4 regions of the Novosphingobium sp. PP1Y genome follow, and region 2 is predicted to be linked to each of the others. Evidence: riboswitches for the same ligand, from Rfam matches in the RefSeq annotation. Region 2 holds a riboswitch; each other region holds the start of a gene.

Region 1 (3,672 bases), 950 kb from region 2:
CCCGGTGATTACCACGTGCTGCATCTCCGGCCGGTTCCTGATCGCAGGAAGGACTTCTTCCAGCGTGAGGTAGCCGTAATTGATGAGGTACGTCAGTTCATCGAGCACGACGAGCGAGATCTCAGGATCGGCCAGCGCGGCCTTTGCCTTGGTCCACCCGGCCTGCGCAGCGGCAATGTCGCGCTGGCGGTTCTGGGTTTCCCAGGTGAAGCCCTCGCCGCAGTTCTCCCAGGTGACGCCCGGCTGCACGGAAAGGAAAGCGCGTTCGCCCACGTCGACCTTGCTCTTGATGAACTGGAATACCGCCGCCGTGCGCCCGTAGCCCAGCGTGCGAGCCACCATGCCGAAGGCGCTGGAGGACTTGCCCTTGCCGTTTCCTGTAAGAACGAGCACCAGCCCCTTGTCGATCCTGGCTGCAGCAATGCGCGCATCGACTACGGACTTGAGCTTGCGGGTCCGTTCCTTGTGGCGGCGGTCTTCTTCGGCGAGATTTTCGGTATCGGTCATAGCGGTTTGGCCTCTCTCGGGGGTGGCATGCGGCGGGGCGAAGGAGAGTCCGGCAAGTTTGGCATTCACTCGGGTTTCCTCTTCGACGCACGCACGATTGTCGTTTGCCAAGGGATTGCCCGCAGGATGCGAGGCCCTCGTCCGCCCGGTTCATCCCGCCCGCGCGAAGGAACGACGGTAGCGGGCCGGTTTCCTGACTTTCCGGATCGCCGCGCCTTTCGCCGCCTTCTCGAACAGGGTGTGCCCGTTCAATGGCATAGTGGCGATGCGCTCACCGGTCACAGTTGCGGGAGCAGTGCCGCAGATGCAGCGAAGACGTCGCTGCCCGGACTTCCCGATTAAGCCCTTGCGGGCACCCGTTACGGCCCCGCGGATAGGCCAGGGCAAGTCTGCCTGCAAGCATATTGCGCTTGCGAAGGGCACGACTGCGCGATACTTGCCGGGCTGCGACAGGTTCCCCGCAAGGGGATCAAAAGGGAATTCGGGTGCAAGTCCCGGGCTGCCCCTGCAACTGTAAGCGGCGAGCCATCCGGCCATTTCGCCATTGGGACCCAAAGCCGGTCCTGAGAAGGCGGCCGGAGCGGCGCTGACCCGTGAGCCAGGAGACCTGCCTGCCGCAGTCGTTCTTCATCCGGGCAGGGCGCACCGGGTGTTCGAGGGCCCCGTTATGGCGGGGTCACCCCTCGCGCAACGACAGTCATCGTCTCGCCGGTTGGGATTCCGGTGGGGCTGGAGCCGTTTGCAAGGAGGGAGCGCCGCCATGCTCTTGATGTCATTTTGTCGTCCGCGCTCGGGAGCGTTACGCTGATGCTGCGTGCAGTCGACGCAAACGCCTCGGTTGTGGTCTGCTCGACCTGTCGCCATTCCGAAACCGAACGTGAGGACGAACACGGCGAGCGCGGCGGTGCGCGGTTGGCCTCCGTGATGCGCGAGGTGCAGGCAGGCGATCCAGCGCTGGCCGCCGTTAGCGTTCAGGAAATGCCGTGCCTGTTCGCCTGCAAGCGTTTCTGCACCGTGCATATCCGGGCGCCCGGCAAGATGGGATATGTCTTGGGAGACTTCGCCCCTGACCGTGAGGCCGCGCACGCGATTCTCAGCTATGCTGCGCAACATGCCGAAAGCGAAGAGGGCGTCGTCCCCTATCGCAACTGGCCGCAGGGCGTGAAGGGGCACTTCATCACCCGCACCCCGCCAGAAGGCTTCTTGTGCACATGATCCGGTTCGAAAGCCGCGAAGCCTTTGCCGCAGCGCTCCTGGATCTGCCCGAGGCCAACAAGGTCGCGCAGGCCGCCGCACAGTTGCGCCAGGACGCCTTGACCAAGCCGCTGGGCTCGCTCGGTCGACTGGAAGACATCGCGATTTTCATGGCCTCGTGGCAGGGGAGGGAACGACCGGTGCTGGAGCGCATCCGTGCGGCGATCTTCGCCGGCAACCACGGTGTCGCCGCAAGGGCGGTCAGTGCCTATCCGCCCGAAGTGACCGCGCAGATGGTCGCCAACTTCGCGGCGGGCGGGGCGGCTATCAATGCCCTGGCCGGCGCTTGCGGTGCAGAACTGGTCATCGTGCCGATCGAGCTGGACCGTCCGACGGCGGACTTCGTCGAACAGCCTGCCATGAGCGAGGAAGATTGCCTGGCCGCGCTCAATACGGGGGCTGCGGTCGTCGAAGAGGGGTTGGACCTGCTTTTCGTGGGCGAAATGGGGATAGGAAACACCACACCCGCAGCCGCTCTGTGTGCGCAGGCCTGCAATGGCAAAGCTGCCGAGTGGGTCGGTGCCGGAACGGGTCTCGACAGGGACGGTATCGCCTACAAACAGTCCGTCGTCGCACAGGCCCTGTCCTTTCACGGTGCCCGCTGCACCGATGCTTTCGAAACCTTGCGCCGATTGGGAGGGCGCGAGATTGCTGCAATGGCCGGGGCCATTCTTGCTGCCCGGATCAAGCGCATTCCGGTGCTGCTCGACGGGTTCATCGTCTGCGCCTCCATAGCGCCGCTGGTGGTCGATCAGCCGCGTTTCGCAGCGCACTGCCTTGCCGCTCACTGCTCCATGGAAGCAGCCCATGCCAGGTTGCTGGACTGGCTTGGCCTTGCCCCCCTGCTGCAACTGGGGATGCGGCTGGGCGAGGGCACCGGTGCAGCGGTGGCGGCGCAGCTTGTGCGCTCGGCAATTGCTGCGCACAACGGCATGGCGACATTCGCCGAAGCCAGGGTCGCAGGCGTTGTATGACGAGCTTCATGCTGCACCTCATGCGGCACGGAGCTCCGCAGCGACCCGGCCTGATGCTCGGCCACCTCGACGAGCCGCCGCTGGCTTGCGGCATTACCGCCTGCCTTGAACGTGCTCGCGCTGTTGCCTGCAAGCAGGTTCGCTGTTCGGACCTTGCCCGCTCATGGCTTCCGGCTCGGGAGATATCGGCGCAGCGCGGTCTCGCAGCACAAATCGACCCGCGCTGGCGTGAACTTGATTTCGGTGCGTGGGACGGACAGCCTCCGCAGCAAGTGCACGGTGACGCGCTTGCCCGGTTCTGGGACGATCCGGATGCCTATCCTCCGCCGCAAGGCGAGACATGGTCGGCTCTCGTCTCTCGCGTGGGAGAAGCACTGGCGGATATCCGCGATAATTGCCTCGTGGTGGCCCATGGCGGCTCGATCCGTGCTGCGGTCTCCTGCCTCACCGGGCTCGATCATCGCGGCGTCTGGGCATTCGACCTGCCATACGGCGCGTTGCTCAGCCTGCGGGTATGGCCGGGAAGCAAGAGTGCTGGGCAGATCATATCGCTTGAGACGACCGCGCCATGATCCGCCGCTTCGTTCTCGCCATGCAGTTCACCACGCGCGTGCCCCTGCCGAACGTGAAGGCCGACGAGGCGGACTTCGCCGCGCTGCTGCGCTATTTCCCGCTCGTGGGGCTGGTTGTCGGCGCGGTCGTGGCAGGCGCCTGGTGGCTGGGGTCGCTGCAAGGCGCCTGGCTGGCGGCACTGCTTGCACTGGTGGCCTGGGTGGCGGTGACGGGCGCATTGCATCTCGACGGACTGGCCGACGTGGCCGATGCGGCCGGTGCCGCGCATGGCAATCCAGCGCGGCTTTCCGAAGTGCTGGCCGATCCGCGTGTCGGCAGCTTCGGCGTCGTCGTCGTCGTGCTGCAATTGCTCGCCAAGTTCGCA
Region 2 (3,672 bases):
GTCAGCATCCGCTGGTCGTTCGCCGCCTGCATCGGCAGGTGCATCTGTTCCGAATAGGCAGCGATGGCGCGGCGGGCGGAGCCGCCGAGAATGGGCCTGCAGCCATTGTCGTTGACTGCGCCCAGGGGGGCGGAGGGGCACAGGGCACGCACAATCGCTGGACTTTTTCCGCCATAGGCAGCGGAGAAGCGGATCGTCATGTCAGGCGGGCCCTTTGTGTCGTTGTTCTGATCGGCACCCTTATGGCGATGATGCTCTAAGTGTTTGTAATGGCCTATGGTTGCCGAATTCTTGCCATGGCCCCACGGTGCCCCGAAAGGAGACAGATCGCGCCGGGTCAGGTGCCCGGCTGGGCGATCCAGCGGCCGCTATTGGCGTATTGCGGCTTGATGTCGCCGGTTTCGGGCAGCTTCTGCGCCCGGTAGAGTGCTTCGCCGCCGCGTTCGCGAATGGCGCTGGAATAGATCGGCGCGGGCGCGGTCTTGGCGGCGGCTGTCTCGATCGGGCTTGCCGCGGCAGTCGGCGCTGCCCCTTGTGCATCGAACCGGCGCTGGATCGCCACCGGATCGAGCGTGTCTGCCGCCGCCATGGTGGGCGAAGCGGTGTCGCGGGGGTGCGGCGCGGCTGCCGGTTCGCCGCCCAGGTAGGCGAAGCGGAAGGCGCCCGGGCGGCCCGCCGCGCCATGGAAGCTGTAGAAGCGATGCGCCCCGATGGTGCCGAGGTAATCGAGGCTCGCAGCCCAGTAGGGATGGACCTGCACGGTGTGGTAATGCGTCGCCAGGCCGACCGGGGCATAGACGTAGCCCGACAGCGCGGCGCGGGCGACCTGCATCGCCCGGTCCCAGAAATAGCGCGAAGGTTTGCGTGCGAGCGAGCCGTCGCAGGTGAACGAGAACTGGCAGCCGGTGGAGCGTTCCGATCCTTCGTAGACCACGCCGCACACGGTATTGGGATAGGCCGGGTGGGCCACCCGGTTGAGCACGACCTGCGCAACCGCACGCTGGCCGGCTTCGGCCTCGCTTGCGGCTTCATAGTATATGGCGGCGGTCATGCACTGCAGCGCGCGGGTGCGGTCGATGCCGCTGGCATCGATGGTGAGCGGGCGGGCAGGGGCGCGGGCTTCAGGGGGCGGTGCGGCCGCGTCCCCGGCGTCGGAATGGATGCCTTCGCCCACCTTCAGGGGCGCGGCTTCCTGTTCGAGGTAATAGAAGGCGGAGCCGGGAAAGCTCGATCCGGCGCGCTCGAAGGGCATCGGCTCGGGGGTCTGCGCCTCGGCCGTGGCAGCGGCGATGGTGAAGCGGTCCCAGTGTCCCGGTGAGGCGAAGGCGGGCAGGGCGATGGCGGCAAGGCCTGCAGCAGCCACGCTCCAGCGCCGCTGCAGATGGGCGCGGTGCGCATGCCGGTTCCTGCGCCCGCGCTCGAACCGGGCCGCGAAGTCGCGTGGGCGCGCCTCGCTTTCGCCGATCAGGGCCATCAGGGCAGGTGGCTCGGTCACTCGGTTCCTTTCGCTCGCCTTGTCAAAGTGCGCACCGTCAAAGTGCGCACCGTCAATGTGCGCCACTTCAACGTGCGCCCCGTCAACGTGGCTCGTCGGCGCATCCTGCGCCTAACCCGCCTATCGATCCGGCGCATCCGCTCCGTGGTCGCCGTCCCGAAGCGACACACCGCCGCCTTGTAGCCTTAACCGGTAAACAAACCGGTTGCGCGGGCAGGTACTTGCGTGGCCGTGCTTGCAAAGCCTGCAACACCGCAGTATCCGCCCGGCCACGTCACGGGTTGTCCGGCTTGCCGGACCTAAGAGGGAAGCCGGTTCGATTCCGGCGCTGTCCCCGCAACTGTGACCGGGGAGTTCCGTCCCGATTGGCCACTGGTGTCTTGTCACAAGGATGCCGGGAAGGTGGGGCGGCGCTATGATCCGGGAGCCAGGAGACCTGCCAGTGATGGTCGTTCCGCGCCGGGCGGGTTGGACCGGAATGCAGCGAGTCATGCGCCGTGAAGGCGCGGCCTCAGCCACGAGCGACGCTTCGTTCAGGTTGGAGGTTTGTACGTGAAGTATCTGTATCTGCTCGGCACCGCGCTTGCCGTGTCCACACCCGCTCTTGTTTCCCCCGCTCTTGCCGATGAGGCCGATGTCGCGCCGTTCGTTCCGCTGGGCGACGCGATCACGGTGATCGCGACCGGCAGCGCGCTGCGCGTCGATCAGGCGGGGCAGCCCGTCAGCGTCGTCGGCAGCGAGGAGATCGATTCCATCCAGGGGCCGGACGTCGCCCGCGTGCTGGAGCGCCTGCCGGGCGTGACCTTCAGCCGTAACGGCAGCATCGGCGGGACGACGAGCCTGTTCGTGCGCGGCGCCAATTCCCAGCAGCTTCTGGTGCTGGTCGACGGCCTGCGCGTTGCGGACATTGCCGCGCCCAGCGGTGGGTTCGATTTCGGCAACCTGATGACCGGGCCGGTCGGCAGGGTCGAACTGCTGCGCGGCTCGAACTCGGTCGTCTGGGGATCGGAAGCCATCGGCGGCGTGCTGGCGATCACCAGCCGCGACGTCAACGGCGTCGAGGGCTCGGCAGAGTATGGCGCGCGCGACAGCTTCGACGGGCAGGTTTCGGCCGGGCTTTCCGGCGAGACTTACGGCGTCAACCTCAACGGCGGTTACATGCGCACCGATGGCATCAGCCAGGCGGCGTCCGGTACCGAGGCCGACGGCTTCAGGCAGTGGCGGGCCGGTGGCCGTGCCCACGTCGATCTGGTGCCGGGCCTTACCGCCAGCGTGGTGGGCCGCTTTACCGATGGCACGCTCGACCTCGATGGCTATCCGGCGCCCGATTACACTTTCGCCGATACGCCCGAGTACCAGAAGACCCGCGAGCTGGGCGGCCGCGCGGGACTGACGTGGACCGGCGATGCGCTCACGCTCGATGCAGGCTATCAGGTTTCGGACACCCGCCGCCGTTACTACGACCCGACGATCTCGGACCAGTTCAATTCCGAAACGCAGGGCCGCAGCGAAAGGGCGGAGCTGAGTGGCTCCTACGACGCCACCGATGCCGTCCGGCTCGACTTCGGGGGCGCCCATGAATGGTCGCACATCAAGTCCGACGATTTCCTCTACGGCTCGCGCATTCGCGCCGACGCGGAACTGACGAGCGTGCACGGCCTGCTCGGCTACTACGGCAATCTGTTCAGCCTGGCCGCGGGCGTGCGCTACGACGACCACTCCAATTTCGGCGACAAGTGGACCTTCGGTGCCAACGGCAGCGTCACCGTGGCGGCGGGCTGGCGCATCCGCGCCTCCTACGGCGAAGGCTTCAAGGTGCCCACGCTCTATCAGCTGTTCTCCGAATACGGCAATCCCGAGCTGATGCCCGAGCGCAGCCGCAGCTACGATGCCGGGATCGAGTATGGCGACCGCAACGGCCCGCTGCACTTCGCGGTCACCGGCTTTCGCCGCGACAGCCGCAACCTGATCGACTACGTCTCGTGCTTCGGATCGAGCGATGCGCTTTGCGGGGATGGCCGCTACGGTTTCTATGCCAATGTCGGGAAGGCCCGCGCAACCGGCGCCGAGATCGAGTTGGGCGCCCGGGTTTCCGAGCGACTGCGTGCCAGCGCGGTCTATACTTACGTCAAGTCGGTGAACCGCACGGCCGGCGATCTCAACCGGGGCAACGACCT
Region 3 (3,672 bases), 270 kb from region 2:
GCAATCGCTTCGATACGCGATGGCTCGGCGCGGTGGGCACTGCGCGAAAATTCAAGGGCATCGTCGCGCGCGGCGGCTTCCTTGAAGCTGGCCACGCCTGCAAAGATGCGGCCGTCGACTTCGGGAAGCACGACATGCATGGCGAGATCGGCCGGCGACAGACCGCGCGAGGCATCCTGCCAGGCTTGCCGCCCGCTCGTCGCCAGCGCGACCTGGAACACCGGGACACCGGCGCCGTCGAGCGGCGTCGCGCCTTCATCGTCACGCGCGGAAAAAGCGGTCGCATTGATCACCGCCGCGGGCTGCAGCGCCCGCACCCAGCGATCCACCCAGCCGCGAACTTCAGGGGCCTTCAGCGAGGGCACGTAAAGGCCCAGCACATCGAAACCGCGTGCGCGCAAGGCCGCGTGGAGTGCCTCGAAAGGATCGAGATCGGCGGAGCTGAGATAGGATCGATAGAACGTGAGAAGCACGCGCGGGCGGGATGCTGTCAGGGCAAAGGCCGCCGGACAGGCCGTGTCTTCACCTGGAAGCCAGGCCCCGGCAGTCGGCAGCGCCTGAATAGCCCGGACTTCGCAACCCGTCTTGCCGTCCGCCAGCAGGCCGCCCGCTTGCGCGAGCCGTGAAAGAGCTGCCCGCGCCGCAACCGCGCCGCCGATATCGCAAAGGCGGGTCAGTTCGCGCAGCGTGGAAACCGGAACGGTCGAGACGGCATCGAGCCTTTCGTCCTCGCGCCCGTCTGCGGGCAGCACGGCCAGCGCGATCCCGCGCGAACGCGCCAGCGCCTCCACCTGCTGCAGGCCGTAAGTCCAGTAGGGAAGCCCGCCGATGATCCGTACCAGGATCGCCTTCGCACATGCCAGCGTGCGCTCGACATAGGTGTCGACCGACAAGGGATGCGTCAGTGCCGCAAGATTGGCGAGGCGCAGCGAGGGCGGACTGTCCCCCGCATCGCGCGCGCTGCGCCACCCGGCAGCGAAAGCGCCGAGGTCGCTGTCCGAAAACGACAGCACCACGAGATCGGCCGGAGCCTGCCCCAGATCCTGCGGAACGGAGGCTTCCTCGATCCCGTGGGTCTCGCGGAAGATGACGTGCATCGCGGCCTCAGCCCTGCAGCACGGCCCTTATCGCAGCGGGATCGAGGTGATCGTGCTCGGCAATGGCGACCAGCGACGTGAGGCGCGCTTCACCGGGGCGCCAGGGGCGGTCGTAGTGGCTGCGTACCCGCGCGCCGACCGCCTGCACCAGCATGCGCATCGGCTTGCCGGCTACCGCGACATAGCCCTTCACCCGCAGCACCCGGTGATCGCTCGCCAGTGTTTCGATGCGTGCGGTGAGAGCAGCGGGATCGGCGATTTCGCCCAGTTCGATGACGGCGCTGTCGAAATCCTCGTGCTCGTGATCGTCCTCGCCATCGTGGTGCGAGGGACGCGCGGCAATGTCGTCCTCGGCAGCAGCGCCAAGGCCAAGGATCACACGCGGATCGACGACGCCCTCGCTCAGTTCGATGACCGGGACCGGGCGCGGGGCTTCGGCGGCGATGACTTCACGCGCGCGGGCAAGGCCCTCGGCGCCGGCAAGGTCGGCCTTGGTCAGCAGCACCATGTCGGCGCAGGCGAGCTGGTCCTCGAAGACTTCGGACAGCGGCGTCTCGTGATCGATTTCCGGGTCGGCCGCGCGCTGCGCCTCGAGTGCGGCGAGATCGGGTGCGAACCGGCCCTCGGCCACGGCCTCAGCGTCGGCAAGGGCAAGCACCCCGTCGACAGTGATGCGGCTGCGGATCGCGGGCCAGTCGAAAGCCTTGAGCAGCGGCTTGGGCAGCGCGAGACCCGAAGTTTCGATCAGGATGTGATCGGGCCGGGGTTCGAGCGCCAGCAGCTTCTCGACAGTGGGGATGAAGTCGTCGGCGACGGTGCAGCAGATGCAGCCATTGGCCAGTTCGACGACGTTCTCTGCCGGGCAGTCGGGGATGGCGCACGACTTCAGGATATCTCCATCGACGCCCAGCGTGCCGAATTCATTGACGACGACCGCCAGGCGGCGACCGCCGGCATTGCGGATGAGATGGCTGATGAGCGTGGTCTTACCCGCGCCCAGAAAACCGGTGATGATCGTTACAGGGACCTTGGACAGGTCAGGCATCGGCAATTCCCCACGCGCCATGGCGACAACGGCGGGGCTTGCCGGGAGCGAATCCGACCGACGCGCGGCGACGGGCGGGCGCGAAAAGGCACCCGTTACCGCGCGTTCGTGCAGCCCCAGCCGCACAGCTTCGTCGCTCAGACGGAAGAATTACCGTGCCGTGACCATCCCCTGGATCAAGGCAAGAGCGACCGGTGCGCCGGCAGGTCTCCTGGCTTGCGGGTCACTGCTTGATGCACGCCTTCCCGGATCGCCTTGCGGCTTCATCCAGTGGCCGGCCCTTCGCGTGAGGAAGGGAACCGTGTGCATCTCGCTATCCGCTCACAGTTGCAGGGACAGCCGCGGTTTTGGGAAGGAGAGACCTTCCCGCACCGCATTCCCGATTAAGCCCCTTTCGGGGCACCGGCGCGATCATTCGAAGCACAGAATCGATCCGTGCTTCGAAGCGAGGCCCTAGAACAGATCGACCGCCAAGCCAATCGCCTAAGGACCGCTTCTCATGCCGAGATGCGCACTTCGATATCGTCGAAGCGCTTCCAGCGGTAGATCGCGAAGCTGGCGAGCCAGCACAGCACGAAAAGGCCGATGATGCCGAACCCCAGGCTGTTGAAGTTCTCTCCCAGTTCGCCGGCAATATCGAACAGGCCGCCGGTGAGGCCCAGCTTATCGCCGATCAGGGCGACCGTTTCGATCCCGCCGATGACGATGGCGACAAGCGCCGAAATCAGGGTGATGGTGATGTTGTAGTAGAGCTTGCGGATCGGCTTGACGAAAGCCCACTCATAGGCGCCGAGCATGACGACGCCGTCGGCGGTATCGATCAGCGCCATGCCCACGGCGAAAAGCACCGGCAGGACGAGGATCGTGCCGATGGAGAGCCCGTCCGCCGCCTGCCCCGCCGAAAGGCCCAGGATGGCCACTTCGGTCGCGGTGTCGAAACCCAGCCCGAACAGGAAGCCCAGCGGAGCCATGTGCCAGCTGCGGGTGATGAGGCGGAACATCGGCCGGAAAAGGCGCGCCATCAGCCCGCGATTGCCCAGCAGCATGTCGAGGTCTTCCTCCACATAGGCGCCCCCGGCACGGACATGGGCGAAGGTCTTCCACACGTTGCGCAGGATGATCAGGTTCATGGCGGCAATCGAGAACAGGAAGATCGCCGAGATCGAGGTCGCGACGAGACCGCCGACCTGCTTGAGACTTTCGAACTGCGTCAGTGCGCTCGTCGTCAGGGCAATGGCTATGGCCGCGATGGTGACGATGCCGGAATGTCCGATGGCGAACCAGAAGCCGACTGCGATCGGGCGCTGACCGTCCTGCATCAGCTTGCGGGTCACGTTGTCGATGGCCGCGATATGGTCCGCGTCCACGGCATGGCGCAGCCCCAGGCCCCATGCCAGCAGGGCCGTGCCGAGCATGAGCGGCTGATCGTGGAACAGCGAGAAAGCCCAGATCCAGGCGGCGATATTGGCGGCCACGAGCGGGCCGAAAAGCCAGCCTATCCGGCGGCGCAGGTTGGGTCGAACAGAATGC
Region 4 (3,672 bases), on a different replicon from region 2:
GGCGAGTAGCTGGGCGTTCCCGGATCGCCGCAGGCTGACCACTTACCGGCCGCGAACTTGAAACCGGCCGCACGAAACGCGGCAGCGCGATCTTTCGGAGTGAGAGTAGATTGGGCCAGGACCGGCGAGGCGACAAAGATCGAGAGTGCAACAAGAGCAAGGCGAATCCGCATGCGAACCTCCGTCATCGAAGCCCGGCCTTCATAGCATGGCGTTCGAACTGAGCTGAAGCGAATCGAGCTTCAAAGTGCGCGACGTCAGAAGCCACCAAGACGGTGGCAAATGTGCCCTGTGCCGGCCGGAAGCTCACCTTTCCAATTGTCGGGCGGCGAAGATCGGCGCATGTTCGCGGACGCGGGGACCGCCATTCCGGCAACAATCCGCCCCGCACTAGCGTTGCTGTGATCCAGCTACTGGAGGCGAATATGGCCAGTCAGTGCGTTGCATTTCGTGATTCAAAAGGTGGTCTCCACGCCGGTCTCGAAGAGGCTACCCTCAAGGACCTTGCTGCAGTGCTCGGCCGCGTCGGTGACGAAGGCGGGATGACTGCCGGCGTTGCCAAGCTCGTCTTTGACAAGCGCCAGGAAATCGAACGCATCCTTGCCGAGCATGACCGACTGGTCGACATGGTACCGCCCAACGGGAACGTAGAGCGGCTCCACGTGCTTTGACTTTGCCCGGGCCGCTTCTGCGTCAACCTGCAGACGAGCGAATGTTCCCGGGTTAGGTACACAGATACGAAGCCTGGTCGGACAGTCGATGGCGTGAGAAATTCGGCGCCTGATCGACCGACAAGGGGTAGGGAACTGCCATTCCTGCATTTTTTGCCGCGCGAGAACAGGGCTTTAGTTCCTCTTGCCAAGGTTGATTGCCTCGAATAGAGCGCTCCTGCCTCTCAAATTCAGGGAGGCAATGATCGCGTTGGTGCCCCCGAAAGGGAGCTTAAAAGGGAACGCGGTGAGAGGGGCCTGCCCCTCGAATCCGAGGCTGTCCCTGCAACTGTAAGCGGCGAGTGCGATGCACATTCGCGGCGGGCCAACAGGCTCTGCCGCAGCCACTGGGCCGGACGCAAATTTCTGCGGGGCCTGGGAAGGCCGTGCATCGCGCGATGACCCGCAAGCCAGGAGACCTGCCAGCGTCCGGTCGCTCTTGCCCTGGTCCAGGGGATGGCCGAGGCACGGTGAAATCCGTCTGAGCGACGCATGTGCGGCGAGGGCCGCATCGACCCAAGCGGCGGCGCCCGGGGCGTCGTGCCGTTGCGCGGGTCGACCGTTCGCGCGGACGCCCTCGCCAGACGTCGATGACGCCGGACAGGGTTAAGTTTTTACATGACGACTTCCAAGTTTGTGCTGTGCGCAGCGCGCGGTATTGCCGTATTTTCCTTCCCCATGCTTTCTTCGGCCGCGCTCGCCGACGAGGCCGATTCCGCAAACACCATCCTGGTGACAGGGCTGCGGGCAGAGACCAGCCTCGATACCAGAAGCAGCGGCAGCCGACTGGGCCTGACGGTGTTTGAGACACCGGCCAGCGTCGAAGTGCTCGACGGCGACGCGATTCGGGCGAGGGGCGATCAGTCCATCCAGGAGGCGGTCAGCCGTGCCACCGGCCTGACTTTTCAGGGCACACCGGGCAACGGTAACACGGCAATGGCGGCGCGCGGGTTCTCCGGGCAGGGCTCGGTGCAACTGCTGGTGGACGGCACGCGCCTCTTCGTGGCCTCGGGTACGCTGACCTTCCCGGTAGATCCTTGGACGGTCGATCGCATCGACGTGCTGCGCGGGCCGAGTTCGGTCATTTCGGGCGAAGGCGCGATCGGGGGAGCGATCAATGTCATCATGAAAAAGCCGGTGACCGACCGCACCGTGGCGCGTGCGCGCGTGGCCTATGGTTCGGACAATGCGATACAAATCGCCGGCGATGCGGCCGGCCCGATCGGCGGGGGCCTGTCCTATCGTCTGGCCGCCAGTTCCACTCGTTCCGATGGCTGGCTCGCTCGCAATAGCGACAACCGCAACCTCGCCATTTCCGGTGCACTGCGCTGGGATGCCAGCCCGACGCTAAGCTTCACGCTCGCCTCCGACTATGGCGACGTCGATATGCTGCCCTATTTCGGCGCGCCGCTGAACGAGGGCAAGTTCGACAAGCGCTTTCGTTTCATCAATTTCAACATCGCGGGCAGCAAAGACCATTTCCGTGACAGCTGGACGCGACTGACGGCCGAGTGGCATGCGTCGGACGCGATTTCGCTGCGCAACTCGGTCTACTACCTCAGTTCGAACCGTGACTGGCTCAATGCCGAGAGCTATCGTTTCTCCGCCGCCACCGGGCTGGTGACGCGCGGTGACTATCTCAACATCATGCACCGACAGGATCAGATCGGCGATCGCGGGGATCTTACTGTCCGCACGCCGCTGGGCGGCGGCGTTGAGAACACCCTGCTGGTCGGCTTCGATCTTAACCGCGTCAAATTCCGCCATCTCAACAACTCGCCTTACGGCGGCAGTTCCATCGTCGATCCATTCGACTTTGAGCCCGGCGGCTTTATCACCGCGGTGCCCACGACCCTGGGCTTCCGCACCTTGACCACGCAGCACTCGGTGTTCATGGAAGACCGGCTCAAGCTGAACGAATCTGTATCGCTGGTGGGCGGTTTCCGGCAGGACTGGTACGACCTGCAGCGTATCGACGCACGGATTCCGGTGAACGGCTTTCGGCGCAACTACCACAGTACCTCGGGCCGTTTCGGCGTAGTGCTGAATCCGACGGTCGATACCGCGCTCTATGGCTCCTTCACGGTGGGCACCGACCCGATCAGCACGCTCGTCACCACGTCCAATGTACAGAAAGACTTCGGGCTCTCACCCGCGAGGCAGTTCGAGGTGGGCGTAAAGCAGCGTCTTCTCGAGGGACGTGGCTCGGCCTCGATCGCGCTTTTCGATATCGAGAAGCGGCGCCTGCTCACTCCCGATCCGGAAAACCGCCTGATCACGCAGCAGGTCGGCAAGCGCACGTCGCAGGGCGTCGAAGCGACGCTGGCGCTGCAGCTGACCGATGCCTTCGGGATCGAGGCCAACGGAACCGTCCTGAAGGCGCGGTTCAAGGATTTCGGCGAATTCGTGAATGGGGTCGTCATCGACCGGGCCGGAAACACGCCGCCGGGGATACCGACGAAGACCGCCAACATCTCCGCCAACTGGCGCGTCGCCGAACCCCTGCAGGCCCGCGTCTCGGCCCGCTTCGTCGCGCCGCGCTGGACCGACAACGCGAATACCCTGCGCGTGCCCGGCTACGAGGTGGTCGATCTCGGCCTGCGATGGACAATCAGCGACAAACTGGCAATCGACGGTCGGGTGAGCAATGCCTTCGATAAGGTGTACTCGATCGGCAGCAATTCGTCGCAATGGCTGCTCGCAGCGCCCCGGCGCTTTGACGTTCGCCTCGACATGAGCCTTTAGTCGCCATGACGCGCCCGGCTCTGGTGAAGGCTGGCCTGCGGTGGCTTTACTTGCTCCATCGCTGGTTGGGCATCGCTGCCTGCCTGCTGTTCCTGCTGTGGTTTCTGTCGGGCCTGGTCATGATGTACGTGCCCTATCCGTCGCTGACCGACGCGGAACGACTGGCAGGAATGGCCCCCATTGACTGGAGCCGGGTCAGGGTCGGTCCGACCGAAGC

What was found. Region 2 has a riboswitch for cobalamin ahead of PP1Y_RS14795 (TonB-dependent siderophore receptor). Riboswitches for the same ligand answer to the same signal wherever they lie in the genome.
Region 1: it holds a riboswitch for cobalamin, as region 2 does, so the genes downstream of both, PP1Y_RS19170 (DUF1636 domain-containing protein) here and PP1Y_RS14795 (TonB-dependent siderophore receptor) in region 2, are expected to answer to the same signal.
Region 3: it holds a riboswitch for cobalamin, as region 2 does, so the genes downstream of both, cobW (cobalamin biosynthesis protein CobW) here and PP1Y_RS14795 (TonB-dependent siderophore receptor) in region 2, are expected to answer to the same signal.
Region 4: it holds a riboswitch for cobalamin, as region 2 does, so the genes downstream of both, PP1Y_RS00935 (TonB-dependent siderophore receptor) here and PP1Y_RS14795 (TonB-dependent siderophore receptor) in region 2, are expected to answer to the same signal.

The regions. Positions count from the first base shown of each region.
Region 1 covers NC_015580.1:2,782,174-2,785,845, reverse strand. The annotation lists gene cobO (cob(I)yrinic acid a,c-diamide adenosyltransferase) at 1-507, opposite strand, end outside; cobalamin riboswitch at 673-882, opposite strand; cobalamin riboswitch at 942-1,137, shown strand; gene PP1Y_RS19170 (DUF1636 domain-containing protein) at 1,315-1,722, shown strand; gene cobT (nicotinate-nucleotide--dimethylbenzimidazole phosphoribosyltransferase) at 1,719-2,735, shown strand; gene PP1Y_RS19160 (histidine phosphatase family protein) at 2,732-3,307, shown strand; gene cobS (adenosylcobinamide-GDP ribazoletransferase) at 3,307-3,672, shown strand, end outside.
Region 2 covers NC_015580.1:1,827,784-1,831,455, forward strand. The annotation lists gene PP1Y_RS14785 (hypothetical protein) at 1-200, opposite strand, end outside; gene PP1Y_RS14790 (cell wall hydrolase) at 338-1,495, opposite strand; cobalamin riboswitch at 1,757-1,954, shown strand; gene PP1Y_RS14795 (TonB-dependent siderophore receptor) at 2,048-3,672, shown strand, end outside.
Region 3 covers NC_015580.1:2,096,669-2,100,340, reverse strand. The annotation lists gene cobN (cobaltochelatase subunit CobN) at 1-1,097, opposite strand, end outside; gene cobW (cobalamin biosynthesis protein CobW) at 1,105-2,142, opposite strand; cobalamin riboswitch at 2,326-2,564, opposite strand; gene PP1Y_RS16065 (HoxN/HupN/NixA family nickel/cobalt transporter) at 2,640-3,672, opposite strand, start outside.
Region 4 covers NC_015579.1:143,470-147,141, forward strand. The annotation lists gene PP1Y_RS00920 (hypothetical protein) at 1-173, opposite strand, end outside; gene PP1Y_RS25075 (hypothetical protein) at 426-671, shown strand; cobalamin riboswitch at 906-1,152, shown strand; gene PP1Y_RS00935 (TonB-dependent siderophore receptor) at 1,329-3,455, shown strand; gene PP1Y_RS00940 (PepSY domain-containing protein) at 3,461-3,672, shown strand, end outside.